Linked DNA regions of Salmonirosea aquatica. The protein of the gene in region 1 interacts with the protein of each later gene in a pairwise test. Links are inferred from orthologs where the notes say so. Each region holds a gene or a part of one and is shown on either strand. Other genes may lie near its edges.

Region 1 (7,420 bases):
TCTGCCATTTTTTATTTTTGATTAAGTGATTACAATTGATTTTAAATAAATTATTAGCTAAAAAAAACCAGTCGATCCGCCACCTCCGATTGGAAACCTATACTTTTAAGCTTCTTCTTTCTCGGATAAAGTCTTAAGAATACCAGCCAGTTTGTGACCACCTCCCAGCAGTGCACCCAACACATTCTTGGCAGGTGACTGTAGTAGGCCGATGACTTCCCCAAGCATTTCCTGCTTCGATTTCAGAGAAATTAGTTTATCGATCTGATCCGCTCCAATAAACAGGGAGGAGTCAACCGAAGCACCTTTGAATTTCAATTTGGCTTTGCCGGATTTCTTGCGGAAATCTTTGATCAACTGCGCAGGGACTTTACCTGACTCCGGGTGAAACATCACACCCGAGAACCCCTTCAGTACACTTTCGTCGAAAGGAGTATAATCGGTGTTTGACGTTTCAAGGGCCTTCCTAATCAGCGTATTCTTAATCACCCGATACTCTACTCCACGCTCAAAGCAAAGGCGACGAAGCTGATTAACTTCATCCACCGTCATGCCCGACGCGTTGGTAATATAGAAATACGGAGTGTTCTCGAATTTCTGACTTAACTCGTCAATTACTGCTGCTTTTTCTTCCCTTGTCATAATTATAAACCTGGAATCGTGTTTTTGTCAATGGAAACACTTGGACTCATCGTGCTCGACAAGTAAATGCTTCTCACATAAGTACCTTTTGCCGAAGAAGGCTTCAAACGAACCAGCGTGTTAACGACTTCCTGTGCGTTCTGTGCCAGTTTTTCAGGATCAAACGATACTTTACCAATGCTGGTATGGACAATTCCGGTTTTGTCAACGCGGAAATCGATCTTACCGGCTTTCACTTCCTGTACTGCCTTACCTACATCAGTAGTAACTGTACCCGACTTGGGGTTTGGCATCAGACCGCGAGGTCCGAGAATTTTACCCAGCCTACCTACTTTGGCCATAACGCTTGGCATTGTGATAATTACATCAATGTCTGTCCAGCCTTGTTCGATTTTCTGAATGTATTCATCCAATCCCACGTAGTCAGCACCCGCCTCTTTAGCTTCAGCTTCCTTGTCAGGCGTACACAGCACAAGCACCCGGACCTCTTTACCCGTACCGTGCGGCAGTGTAACTACTCCACGCACCATTTGATCGGCCTTGCGGGGATCCACACCCAAGCGAACGTCGATATCCACAGAGGAATCAAATTTGGTATAGGTGATATCTTTGAGAACTTCGGCTGCCTGCTGAAACGAATACGACTGAGTCTTGTCGATCTTCGATTGGGCTTCCTTTTGCTTTTTCGTCAATTTTCCCATGTTCTTAGTTGCTTAGGCGTTCGTTGACGCTTCGTTGTTTTCTTCCCACGGGGCTTTACCAGCAATGGTAATACCCATACTACGCGCTGTACCGGCTATCATTTTCATACCGGAATCAACCGTGAAGCAATTCAGATCGGGCATTTTGGTTTCAGTGATCTGACGAACCTGATCCCATGTTACCGACCCTACCTTGGCCCGGTTCGGCTGCGCCGAACCTTTCTTCAACTTGGCTGCTTCCATGAGCAGAATAGCGGCAGGGGGCGTTTTGATGACAAAGTCAAACGACTTGTCCTTGTAGTATGTAATAACTACCGGCAACACCATACCCATTTTATCCTGAGTACGACCGTTGAACTGCTTGCAAAACTCCATGATATTCAAACCCTTGGAACCTAACGCAGGCCCAATGGGGGGAGAAGGATTGGCCTGGCCACCCTTCACTTGGAGTTTAACGTATCCGCCTATTTCTTTTGCCATTGTTTTTGATTTTGTTGGTTCATCGATAATCCCGCTGGCTCACGTGCAGGTGAAGCAATCCTGCCCATCAGGGTCATCAACTTTCCTTTTCTACTTGTGCGTAACTGAGTTCCACGGGAGTACTGCGCCCGAATATTTTTACAACTACATTGAGTTTTTTCTTCTCATCGAATACCTCCTCCACAGTGCCGATAAAGCCGCTGAACGGACCGTCGACTACCTTCACACTTTCGCCTTTAATGAACGACATTGAGGGAGTTTCCTCTTCCTGGGCTGCCTCATCGACCCGACCCAGTATTCGGTTAATTTCTGATTGGCGCAGGGCAACGGGTACCTTGGAGTTTCCCTCTGAATTACCCAAAAAGCCAATTACGCCAGGCATACTGGTAATTACGTGCAACACTTCGCCTTTAGTCAGATCCGCAGATATGATGATGTAGCCAGGAAAAAAGTTCTTCTCACGAACCCGTTTCTTGCCATTTCGCATTTCATAGATCTTTTCCGTGGGAATCAGTATCTCGGGAACGTATTCGCTGAGACTCTGCCGGGCCAGTTCATTTTCAATATACGTCTTGATCTTCTTCTCCTGACCCGATATTGCTCTTAATACGTACCAATTTACACCAGTCATGCCATTCTGGATTATGCGTGCATCCAACCGGATGTCTTAGAAAGTCTGATAAAATAGATTGAGTGCATTCTCGAAAACGAAATCCATGAATCCGACCACGAAGGCAAAAATCAGGGATCCTACCAACACAAGCGTAGTATTTGACTGCAACTCGCTAAAAGGAGGCCAAGTCACGTGTTGTGTGATTTCCTCCCAGGAAGCCTTAAAAAATGAGGTAAGTTTTTCCATTTTCTGTACTAATGACTTAATGCACGGGTGGAGAGATTCGAACTCCCATCAACGGTTTTGGAGACCGCTATTCTACCCTTGAACTACACCCGTAATCACTCCAAACTTAATTTTCAGATGTTTGGGGCTGCAAAGATAGCTTTTTTCTATAAAAAACAAGTGCATCCCGCGAAGAAATGCACTTGTTTCTCTATCTTTTGTATTCCCTTAGTCGAGAATCTCAGTTACCTGACCGGCACCTACCGTACGTCCACCCTCACGGATAGCAAAACGAAGGCCTTTCTCCATCGCGATCTTATTGATCAATTTTACTTCGATCGTGATATTGTCGCCAGGCATTACCATTTCCACACCAGCAGGAAGAGAAATTTCTCCCGTTACATCCGTGGTACGGAAATAAAACTGAGGACGATATTTGTTAAAGAATGGAGTGTGACGTCCACCTTCTTCTTTTGACAGTACGTACACCTCGGCTTTGAAATGAGCATGTGGTTTCACTGAACCTGGCTTGCAAATCACCATACCGCGGCGAATATCTTCCTTGTCAATACCCCGCAGCAGCAGACCCACGTTATCGCCAGCCTCACCACGGTCAAGAATCTTACGGAACATCTCAACCCCTGTGATGGTTGACTTCAAGTTCTCGGCACCCATACCCAAAATATCTACAGGATCACCCGAGTTGATTACTCCACGCTCGATACGACCCGTTGCTACAGTACCACGACCCGTAATCGAGAATACGTCCTCTACAGGCATCAGGAACGGAAGGTCAGTCATACGGGGAGGAATGGGGATATAGCTATCAACGGCATCCATCAAATCTTCTACCGTTTTTACCCACTTCTCTTCACCATTAAGCGCACCCAGTGCTGAACCTTGAATGACAGGGATGTTGTCTCCATCGTATTCGTAGAAGCTCAAAAGTTCCCGAATTTCCATTTCAACGAGTTCCAATAATTCGGGATCGTCAACCATGTCTACTTTGTTCATGAATACCACCAGTTGGGGTACACCTACCTGGCGAGCCAGCAGGATGTGCTCACGAGTCTGGGGCATAGGTCCGTCCGTAGAGGCTACTACGATGATAGCACCGTCCATCTGAGCGGCACCCGTTACCATGTTTTTCACGTAGTCAGCGTGACCTGGGCAGTCAACGTGCGCGTAGTGGCGGTTGGCTGTCTGATACTCTACGTGTGAAGTATTAATCGTGATTCCACGCTCTTTTTCCTCAGGAGCATTATCAATAGATGAGAAGTCACGCTTTGCGGATAGACCTTTGCTTGCCAAAACCGTGGTAATTGCAGCGGTAAGGGTAGTTTTACCGTGGTCAACGTGTCCGATAGTACCGATGTTAACGTGCGGTTTGGAGCGGTCAAACTTATCTTTTGCCATGTTTTCTAGGTATGCTTAAATTAAAAGTTAATACGAAATAATTACTGTTTGTCGATTGTTTGCGCATCTATGTCATCCATACGCCAGGTATTTGTACTCTGTAATCAACTTCTTCAAATGAGCCGTTGAGGGGATTTGAACCCCTGACCTCTTCCTTACCAAGGAAGTGCTCTACCCCTGAGCTACAACGGCGTTACTCTAAATATTAAAAGCGATCATCGAAAAAATTTCCTGAGGATAGTTTCGGTGATCGCTTCGAGGCCTCAAAATAGAGCGGGAGACGAGGTTCGAACTCGCGACCTATAGCTTGGAAGGCTATCGCTCTACCAACTGAGCTACTCCCGCAGATATTTGGTGGGGGCGGATGGATTCGAACCACCGAAGGTATAAACCAGCAGATTTACAGTCTGCCCCATTTGGCCACTCTGGTACACCCCCTCACACTGTTACAAAACCTCTGAATCCTTCTACGATTCACTTTGGAGTCGCAAAATTATAGCCTTTTCCATTATTGTCAAAATTCTTTTTAAATTTTTCCAATAATAAAACTAAAGGCGGCCTTGAATTGCATCAAGGCCGCCTTTTACCCCGTCTTTAATTTTACTAGAATCGTATTCCAAAATTGATCATGCGTACTTCGGGCCCTCGGTTGCTTTGGAAAAGAGGGTTCATGTCGTAATGCACAAAAAAGTCAGGGAAATGCCGGATTCCAAGTTCGAATGCCGCTCCGTAACGTAAATCATTCAGATAGTAATTACTACGGACATGATCCTTTTTACCATCAGCCAACTTGGTTTTGGTATATCCGCCCAAGCGATACCCAATGTAGCCGCCAGCGCTAATATATGAAATGAAGGCATTTGGAAAGCTGACGGTAGGCATCAGGGAAAAATTCAAATAGGGAACCGTTAATTTGCTTTTTCGTAAATCCAATTCCCGACCTTCATTGTTCAAGACAAGGGGAAAAGAAACAGCTGTGCTATCTTTGCGAACAGTATTGTTTCCTTCAAACATCAGATTATTCCACGCCACGTCCAGGCCAAAATCCAAATGCAGACCGGCCTGTTTACCCCGGACCAGCGTAGCACTTTTGACAAAGCCCAGGCTAATGTAGCGTGACCCAAATGGGCGCAAGTCATAGTCGTCGGAGTTGTATGCGGCTTGTGGTTGATTCTGTGCGTATGCGTTAAGTCCCAGTGAAATATTGAATCCTTTTCGCGGGCTGGAGTAACGGCGGACACGGCGGATTGTCATCACCTTCTCATCATTGTCATAATCCCGATCACTGCTTCCGTTACCGTCACGGGCAGTCGTATCAATCTCGTACCCGTCTCGTTTTCCACCAACACGTACTTGCTCGTCTCCATCCCTAATATCCACACCCCGGGTTGTGATAGTTACCTCTGTATCGCCGTCTTTAATCCGTATTCCTTTCAGACCGATGCGCACGTAGTTCTTATCCTTGCTTATTCCAGTAGTGTCTTTAAGGTACTTCCTACCATCCAGATCGTCAAAATAAATCTTGGTTTCTCCCTGCATTGTATCCAGCCGGGCACCGAGGTCTTGAAGTAAGGTGTTAAGATCGTATTTCATCAGCTTTTCCAGTTCCTTACGATCATCACTGTAAATTATTATCCGCGTTTTGTCTCCAAATGTGACGATAATAGAATCTTTTTGAGCTGGCTTGGCATACGAAGATACAAAGCTAAGGAGGCATACTACACTCAGAACGATGGTTTTCAAGGTGCTTTTCATGGTATTGGTATTTATAGTTTTGTCTTATCTTTTAATTCCTGATATTTTTTTGATATTTTTTCTTCTTCATCCCTCAGCCGCTCATCCGCACGAGCTACCAGTTTTTTGGGGTTAAAGCCAACCTCATCCCATTCAATGGCTTCGCCTTCCTTAGCATTTTTTAGTTGGCGCAAAATGCGGATAAATTTCGATGATTTTGGGTCTTCCTGAACTAACTTATCCGTTTCGATATGGGCGATTATTACGCGCCCTTTGGTTTGTTCTGCTAGAGTTTCATTCGTGGTTTCAAGACGAGCTTCCACGGGTTGCAAGGAGGTAATCGCTTTGTTGTCTGGTATTAGAAGCTCGGAACCAATTTCCTTTTTCTGAATAGCCGCTACTTCCGTATCTTCCAAAACCGGCTTTGGCTCCTGCCGTTGCGGCTGAGCGATTGGATCTACTTTTGCAAAGGCTCTCGTGTTCTGATTTAGAATGTTTTCTTCTACTTTCGAGCGTGTAGTGATCTTTTCTGCTTCAGAATTTATCGGAGGTACCTCGCTTTTCTGTAATGCCCTATCAGATCGTGAAGTGTTGGTTTCAGGTTGTTGTGGCTGTTCAACTGTGGCTAATCCACGACCAGCATCAGGTAGTATGGTCGACTGGTTTTGCCATACTACATAGCCTACCATCAACAACAAAGTAAGGCTGGCAGCGGCATACCAGTGCCACCCTATTAGACGTCTTGATTTTTTTTCTTGTCGGTCCTCAATCCGCTTCCATACGTCTGGCGATGTGCTTGGCTGCCAATCGGCCAGTTTCCGGGCAAAGAGGTCGTCAACTGGATGCTTTTTCATATATTTCTTTTTTTTTTAATTCGTCTTCCCAATTTTTTACGAGTTGTTGCAGTAAGGCCCGAGCTCGGTGCAACTGCGATTTCGACGTACTTTCGGTAATTCCGAGCATGTCGGCAATCTCGGCATGAGAGTATCCTTCGATGGCATAGAGGTTGAATACTGTCCTATAGCCGGTAGGTAGGGTCTCGATCATATCCATCATTTCGCTGGCTTCCAACGATTGATCGGCTAAGGCAGTGTCGTCGACTATCCCATGCGCCTCATCCAGAATAGTATCCTCCTGAAGTCTTTTACGTTGCCGCAGGTACCCTAATGACTCATTCACCATAATCCGCCTCATCCATCCTTCAAAACTCCCTTCGCTTTTGAATTGCTCTATCTTGTCGAAGACCTTCATAAAGCCCTCTACCAATATATCCTCAGCCGTCATCTGATCACCTACATAACGCATACAAACCCCTAGCATGCGCGAAGCGTACTTGTCGTACAGCATACGCTGCGCTTTGGGATCGGCTTTTCTAAGAGCCTTGACCAACTGCGCTTCCTGAGTATATAGAGGTAATATTCTGACCATTCTTTCGGGGTACTTCATCAACAAGATGTAATTTCATGCCCGGCAGGTTGCACGCGACTTCGCATTTATCTCGGATTTTATTTTCCTTTTTTTGATTGTAGACTGAGAATTATAATAAGTCATTGATTTTCAATCGAAATTCTCATATTGCTTCTTTATAAGAATGTGCCTGCCTCCAAAT
Region 2 (7,328 bases), 2.0 Mb from region 1 along the record:
CTTTCCCGGAATAATAGTAGTAGGTATTATAAATCGTACCGGGTACCTTACCATTCGTACGGCTTTCAAAATCCACAAAACTGTAAGGTTTCAGGCTTATACCAATGGACCATTTGGGGGCTGCCGGCAACGAAAGGGCAAGGTACCCAATGTTGGCTCCGAAGTCACGTTGTTGGGCCGTGGGTGAGCTGATGCGTTTGTACTGGCTAATGGCTCCAAACTCATACATAGTGAATCGGTTGCGCACCCAAAGGGCCGGATTGAGGTTGTTGATATGGAAGCCGTTACTAACGCTCACCCCTGCTTCGCCCATTCCCAGGCTGGAGCCAAACCCATCGCTGTACGACTCGCCCGCTCCCAGAACCGTGTAGGGCGAATTGCCAAGGCCTTGTCCGTAAGTTTTTGAAAATAAATGAGTTAAAATAAAAACCCCAATAAGGGTAGCGAACGTTCTATTCGTTTTGTAAATTGACATTATGTTGTAAAATTCGGTTCAATCCTATGAGTACGAGCTGCGGAACCACAAAGATGGGCGGTTTCAACAGACTTTCAAAAAACGGCACATCACCTCCACAAAGTACCACTCGGCAGGCGGGCGATTGGGTACGGTAGGCCGCCATAATTCCATTGATTTCGGCAACCAGGCCATTCATGACGCCACTCAGCATAGCGTGGCGGGTATTTTTTCCAATTAACGTTGGCGCGGGTCCAGGCTCAACCAGAGGAAGCCGTTGTGTAAACGTATGCATCGCCTTGAATCGCATGCGCATACCCGGAGAAATCAGCCCACCCTGAAAGCGGGCGGCCTGATCCAGATAGTCGTACGTAATGCAGGTACCCATATCGATTACAACCAGATCTTCGTTGGGAAAAAGATAACCCGCTCCCACGGCCGCGGCAATCCGGTCGGCTCCCAACGTAGCCGGGGTTTCGTAATCTTTGGTGATCGGGAGGGGTGTTTGACTATCCAGATTCAATACGGGAGCATTTGGTTGGATCGCCCTGCGAAATTCTTCCACATCTTTACCCACCGATGAAAATAGAATGTTGTCTACCGAAGAAGAACGCACAGCGTCGATCAACTGATCAAACGTAAGCCGGGTTTCGAACCGAAGCAATTCTGGTCCCTCGAACCACCCGATCTTGGCGTATGTATTTCCGGAATCGACCACTATATTCATGATTCCGCAAAATTCCCCTTTTATTTGCACATAAACTAACGCTAAGAATAGGAATCACCGGATGGAGAAGGCGGTAAACTGGTTGCAGTATCGTTTTTTGGACAATTCATTGGCAGACTACTGCTGGGCATTCGGCATTATATTGCTAGGTATCGCCTTCAAAAAAGCTATTTCAGCTGCTTTGAGCCGATTTGTATTTCGATGGGTGAGGAAAGAAAGCCATGAGGAGGTACCCTGGACCGAATTCCTTCGACTGCTGCGTCCTCCGCTTGAAGTATTTATTATGCTTCTGGCGTTATACCTGGCTTCCAAAAGCCTTGAGGTACCCGGGGCATGGGGTACCCCGTCCGACGGTGCTCTGGATTTCAGGGTATTGATTGAAAAGGTGTACTTCTCAGCATTTCTTTTGGCTCTTACCTGGCTGGGCATACGTTTCATCAAGTGCATGGGGCTGCTCTTCAAACTCAAAGCCCAGAAAACGGCTTCAAAGCTGGACGACCAGCTCGTCCCATTTTTCCGGGATTTGGTGATTATGCTATTTGTGATCGGGATGGTTTTCATTGCGCTGGGACGGGTCTTCTCCGTTGATGTGCTTACGTTGGTCACTAGCCTGGGTATTGGCGGCCTCGCTATCGCCCTGGCCGCCCGCGAAACACTCGAAAACCTATTCGCCTCGTTTGCCCTGATGATCGACCGGCCCTTTACGGTTGGGGATTCAATTAACGTGGGAGGTACTGAGGGTACCATCGTCAAGCTCGGATTTCGAAGTACCCGGTTACAGACCTTCGACGGGAGCCTGGTGACCCTTCCCAACCGCCTGTTAACTTCCCAGTCCCTGGAGAATCTGTCGGAACGCCGCCAGCGGAGGGCACGGTTTGTGGTGCGTTTGGCCTACGATACCCCCGGCCCTACTGTAAAAGCTATTGTGGAAACGATCCAGCAACACATCGACCAGAATCCCGAGACCAACGAAGAGCCGGGGGTAATTCGGTTTGATGCATTTGGCGAAAGTTCTTTGGATGTTCTGGTCATATTTTATGTCCAAACGGCCATAGCCCGTGAATTTAATCGCGTAAAAGAGGAAGTGAATTTAAAAATCCTGGAAATTGTTAAAGACTCGGGTGGCCGATTTGCATTTCCCAGTAGGGAGTTGTATATTCGCCAGGAATCTTCATCAGCCCTTCCCGAATCGGAAACCACATGATTGCTGAGCCTTTCTGATCTTCCATTTGGAACAAAAACAAGTCCCCTTATTGGAAATTCATAATTTTGCATTAACATTGTGGGCAATTCAGACGCTTCATAGTCAGTAAAAGCCCCATAGTATCCTTACTATCTTGCCACTCGTTGGTTCTTCGTTCCTCATCCTATCATTCTGAATGTATCACCGCATCTCTCGTAGTGACCTTTTACAATCACTTTTGCCCCCAGTTATTCAAAAAACTTAATCGTTACAAATCACTTATCTGGTAAAGTGTTTCTTTACTTTCCATTCCCGTATGCTTACAATTGATGAACTGAACTTGAAACTCCTTTCGGAGTTACGAACTATCGCGGAGAAGTTTTCCATAAAAGACAATGGAAAACTCTCAAAAAAAGAACTAATCTACAAAATTCTCAGCCAGCAGGCAGTGATGCCGGGTGCTGAAACCGATTCAAACGGAAGCTCGGAAACCGTAAAGAAAGGGGACGAGCCCAAGAAAAAGCGCACCCGTCGGCCGGCCGCTTCCGAAGATGTGGCTACTAAACCCTCAGCGACGGTTAAGGAGCCGGAAACTACTTTGGCCGAAAGCGCTCCTGAACCCCTAGTTGCCGAAAAAACGCCAGCACGCAAAGCACGTCCGGCCAAAACAGGAGGACGTACCGACAAAGCTGCTAAATCCTCACGGGTAGTGGATACCGCCGCTGATCAGGGCGCAGATCTGGATATTTCGGAAGATTTAGGTACGGAAGTGAGCCCTTCGGAGGAGCCGGTACGTGAAGTGCGGAATGAAAGTGAAAGCCAGCCGGCCCCGGTGGTTGAAAATTCGGACAACCACAAGGATTCGGATAAAACAACCCGCGCTGCCACCCCGGAACGCCCCAACTCTAACAACAACCAGTCGCGCGAACAAGCCCGGGAGGACCATACTAATAAGATCAAGCGTAACTACAACAATTACGTTCGGGAGTTCGACGGCTTGATCATCAACGAAGGGGTTCTGGAAATCATGCAGGACGGGGGCTACGGCTTCATGCGGTCGGCGGATTATAACTACCTCGCCAGTCCCGACGACATTTATGTTTCTCCTTCGCAGATCAAGCTGTTCGGATTAAAAACCGGCGATACCGTGAAAGGACAAATCCGCCCGCCCAAAGAAGGAGAGAAGTACTTTGCCCTGCTCCGGGTGGAAACGGTAAATGGAAAAACCAGCGAAGAAATTCGCGACCGGGTACCCTTCGAATACCTGACGCCTCTATTCCCGGAAGAGCGCCTCAATCTCAGTACCCGTCCCGATCAATACTCGACCCGGGTACTTGATCTGTTCGCCCCGATTGGCAAAGGACAGCGGGGTATGATCGTGGCCCAGCCCAAAACCGGTAAAACGGTACTGTTGAAAGAAATCGCCAATGCCATCACCCGCAACCACCCCGAGGTATTCCTGATCATCCTGCTCATCGACGAACGTCCCGAAGAGGTGACCGATATGCAGCGCAGCGTGCGGGCGGAGGTTATTTCCTCCACCTTTGATGAGCAAGCCGACCGCCACGTAAAAGTAGCCAGCATCGTACTCGAAAAAGCCAAACGTATGGTCGAGTGCGGACATGATGTAGTGATTCTGTTGGATTCAATCACTCGCTTGGCCCGTGCCTACAATACGGTGGTACCTTCATCGGGCAAAATCCTGTCGGGTGGGGTAGATGCCAATGCGTTGCACAAGCCCAAGCGATTCTTCGGTGCGGCCCGTAATGTGGAGAAGGGCGGTTCGCTCACCATTATTGCTACGGCGTTGATTGACACGGGTTCCAAAATGGACGAAGTGATTTTTGAAGAATTCAAAGGTACCGGCAACATGGAACTCCAGCTCGACCGCAAGCTGTCCAACAAGCGCGTGTTCCCGGCTATCGACGTGATGGCCTCAGGTACCCGCCGTGAGGATCTGTTGCTGGACAAGGAAACCATGCAGAAAGTGTGGATACTTCGCAAGCATATGTCCGACATGAATCCTATGGAATCTATGGACTTCCTGCTCGACAACATGAAAGGTACCCGCAACAACGAGGAGTTTTTGATTTCGATGAATCGCTAAACCGATGCGATGGTCGCATACAGAAGCCCGCTTTTCTTCAGGAAGCGGGCTTTTTTTGATTATATTCTACCAATCCTGCGCTTTGTGTGGTAAGAGTACCCAGGCCAGGTGCCTACCCTAACTTCTGAATATCGCTATGTCTACCCGCAATGTACCCTGGTGGATCGCCCTGATCGTGTGGATGGGCTTGTCGACTTACTGGCATGTTTGCAAGATCAAAGAATTGTGTGCAGATCCTGTTACTCCCCAGGTAGTTTCGGAAGCCGTAGCAATGGAGGCCTTGCGTATTCAGGATACGGACAGCTTGGTACTAGTGTCGGAAGGTAATTTCGTCTTCTTAAAATCAGGTGCGGACGCAGAGATGAGTCAGGTGCGGAATGAGCTGGATTCACTTGTGGTTTATTTGCAGGAGCATCCTGGTAAAAGGCTGGCTTTGGTTGGGAGGTACGCATCGGTCGAAACGAATACGACTACATTTCCGGATCTGGGTATCGCCCGGGCGGAAAGCGTGAAGCAGTACCTGGTGGGGCAGGGGCTTGCTTCCGGGCGTATAGCCACAAGTAGTATGATTTTGGATTCCCTGAGCTTTCACAACGATACGCTCCGGGGCGGAATTGATTTCATCTTTAAAGAGCCAATCCCCGAAACCGAAGAAGGGCTGGCCAACGCTCAAAGGTTCGAAAGTGTATTTAAACCCATTGACTTATATTTTCCAACGGGCAGTGCAGATTACATTAATACCGATGCAAACCGACAGTTTGTGGAGGAAGCTCAGAGGTATTTGGCTGAAAATAAAGACAAAAAACTAATCTTGACCGGTCATACTGACAATGAAGGCGATGACGAAATAAATATGACTTTGTCAAGAGACAGGGCAGAAGGTGTCAAAAAACAGTTGATGCAACTTGGAATTACGGCCGACCAGCTGGTGACGGACGGCAAAGGCGAAACGCAGCCCAAGGAATCTAATGATACTCCCGAGGGCCGTCGGGCCAATCGTCGCGTGGCTATTGTGGTTCAATAAAAAGTTTTACCCTAAAAACCTTTCACGCCTATGTTTGATTTGAATCCATTGGGCCAGCCTGATGCGTGGTGGCAACATCTGGTGATGCTAGCCGTAGCAGCCTTGATTGGCCACATTATTGGGTACCGCACAAGTCGGGGCATTGCCGTGCAGCTCGAGGCGGAACTTGCCGAACTGGACGACCTGCTCGATTCTTGCCAGCAGGCTACAAAGCTACCTGGGAAACCGTCGATAACTTCCGTTTCGGATGAGCCCGCTTTCATTGCTCCCGAACCACTCGATATGATTCCGGTACCTGCTTCCCGTGTTTCAAACCCGGCCGGTGTACCTCAAAACACACCCGTTGCTCATGACGATCTTAAAATTGTGGAGGGAATTGGGCCTAAAATCGAAGAGCTACTTAATAAAGAGGGTATTCTCACATTGGTTCATCTGAGCGAGGCGAGCCATGAGCGGCTCACGGATATTCTACGGGCGGCCGGAAAGCGGTTCCAGATGCATGATCCCGGCTCGTGGCCCCGACAAGCTGAACTTGCCGCCACGGGTAAATGGGAGGAACTTCGAGCCTGGCAGGAAGAACTGCATAAAGGCAGGACCACGTGACATTCTCCAATAAGGCAGCTGACATCAAGGCCCGATTTTCTCGACTACAAGTAGGTACCCTAATCTTTCAGATTTATGTTGTTATTACAACTGACTCCTCTCAATCGACCCGTGGCTATTGCAGAAATCGTGCTGCTATTGGCGGGTTCCGCCTTTGTGGGCTGGCTTTTGGCCCGTTGGGTTATGGCGAGCCGGGTTAACGGCCTACGCGAAGCCATCGCTGACCGGCAAAACGAACTTGACGAGTGCGAAGCCAAACAGCAAACGGCTGCCTCGTCCGTTGCAGGTACCACGGTTCCCGACCTGATACATTCAGAATCAGGTACTTTATCGGGCCGCATACAATCGGTGGCTGATAACTTGAAACTTGTGGAGGGCATCGGCCCCAAAATCGAAGGCCTGCTCAACGCGGATGGTATAAAAACCTTTGCCAAACTTGCGGCCACCAACCCGCAGCATATTGCCGGACTATTGAGCGCTGCCGGGCCGCGCTTCCAAATCCACGATCCCGAAACCTGGCCGCAGCAAGCAGCCTTGGCTCGTGATGGCAAATGGGAGGAGTTGAAGGAGTTGCAAGAGAAACTAGTAGGGGGTAGGGATTGATGGTATGAATAGTGAAAAATTAATAATTGTACTGAGGGTCTAAGACTCATCTATTCTATTGAAGCGGGGTACAACAATCTTGCGCTCCGCTTTTGTTGATATTTTTTCTGAAAATATTTGCTAGTTCTGGTCAAGCCAATTCATATAATTCTTGACAAATTCCTCACTTCGGTTTATTATTTCAATGACATTTCCCTGAGAATCTTTCTTAATTTCTTGAAGAGAATGGTCACAATCCAGGCAAGGTTTCAGAGTAAGATTGGTTTTTCCAGCCCTCGCAAACCGAATCGGGAGCAGGTCGTTTTCTTCCACAATATCCCAATCTCCGTCTAGCGTACCGTAAGAGATATAAATGGGAATATCCAACTGCAACAAACTCTCAATGGCAGGTTCTGAAAAAGACGACCAAGCATAATAGGTATCGTAATATTTTTTGTCTATAGATTTTGGATGGGCACAAATATCTTTCCAGAGCACATAAAGTGAATCAATCCGTTGCTGCGTTTCCTGCGCAGTAGCTTTCCCCGTCAAATACTGATGCCTTTGTTCCTTGATTAGGTAGTCGAATCTGCCGTTGGGATGACTGGAATAAGCAACTAAATGCGTGACTGATTTATTAATTGTGGC

The links.
Region 2: the proteins of nusG (region 1) and rho interact in binary tests that used the Escherichia coli proteins (3 or more experiments, as listed by UniProt). The link is inferred for Salmonirosea aquatica from one-to-one orthologs.

What each region holds. Positions count from the first base shown.
Region 1 is NZ_WHLY01000002.1:2,273,882-2,281,301, forward strand. The notes cover bases 678-3,643. They hold nusG (transcription termination/antitermination protein NusG), read right to left. Parts: upstream 2,455-3,643; coding sequence 1,900-2,454; downstream 678-1,899. Other genes in these bases: rplA (50S ribosomal protein L1), read right to left, coding at 678-1,343; rplK (50S ribosomal protein L11), read right to left, coding at 1,356-1,823; secE (preprotein translocase subunit SecE), read right to left, coding at 2,491-2,682; tuf (elongation factor Tu), read right to left, coding at 2,890-3,643. In the rest of the region: rplL (50S ribosomal protein L7/L12), read right to left, coding at 1-8; rplJ (50S ribosomal protein L10), read right to left, coding at 106-642; more of rplA, read right to left, coding at 645-677; more of tuf, read right to left, coding at 3,644-4,077; GBK04_RS10545 (outer membrane beta-barrel protein), read right to left, coding at 4,681-5,832; GBK04_RS10550 (hypothetical protein), read right to left, coding at 5,844-6,665; GBK04_RS10555 (RNA polymerase sigma factor), read right to left, coding at 6,646-7,239. UniProt on the Escherichia coli protein: Part of the processive rRNA transcription and antitermination complex (rrnTAC). The complex forms an RNA-chaperone ring around the RNA exit tunnel of RNA polymerase (RNAP).
Region 2 is NZ_WHLY01000002.1:290,910-298,237, reverse strand. Bases 2,202-5,075 are described here. They hold rho (transcription termination factor Rho), read left to right. Parts: upstream 2,202-2,680; coding sequence 2,681-4,471; downstream 4,472-5,075. Other genes in these bases: GBK04_RS02140 (OmpA family protein), read left to right, coding at 4,608-5,075; GBK04_RS02150 (mechanosensitive ion channel family protein), read left to right, coding at 2,202-2,385. Also shown: BamG family beta-barrel-assembly machinery protein, read right to left, coding at 1-475; GBK04_RS02155 (type III pantothenate kinase), read right to left, coding at 453-1,181; more of GBK04_RS02150, read left to right, coding at 1,363-2,201; more of GBK04_RS02140, read left to right, coding at 5,076-5,495; GBK04_RS02135 (helix-hairpin-helix domain-containing protein), read left to right, coding at 5,526-6,098; GBK04_RS02130 (helix-hairpin-helix domain-containing protein), read left to right, coding at 6,174-6,701; GBK04_RS02125 (hypothetical protein), read right to left, coding at 6,822-7,328. UniProt on the Escherichia coli protein: Facilitates transcription termination by a mechanism that involves Rho binding to the nascent RNA, activation of Rho's RNA-dependent ATPase activity, and release of the mRNA from the DNA template.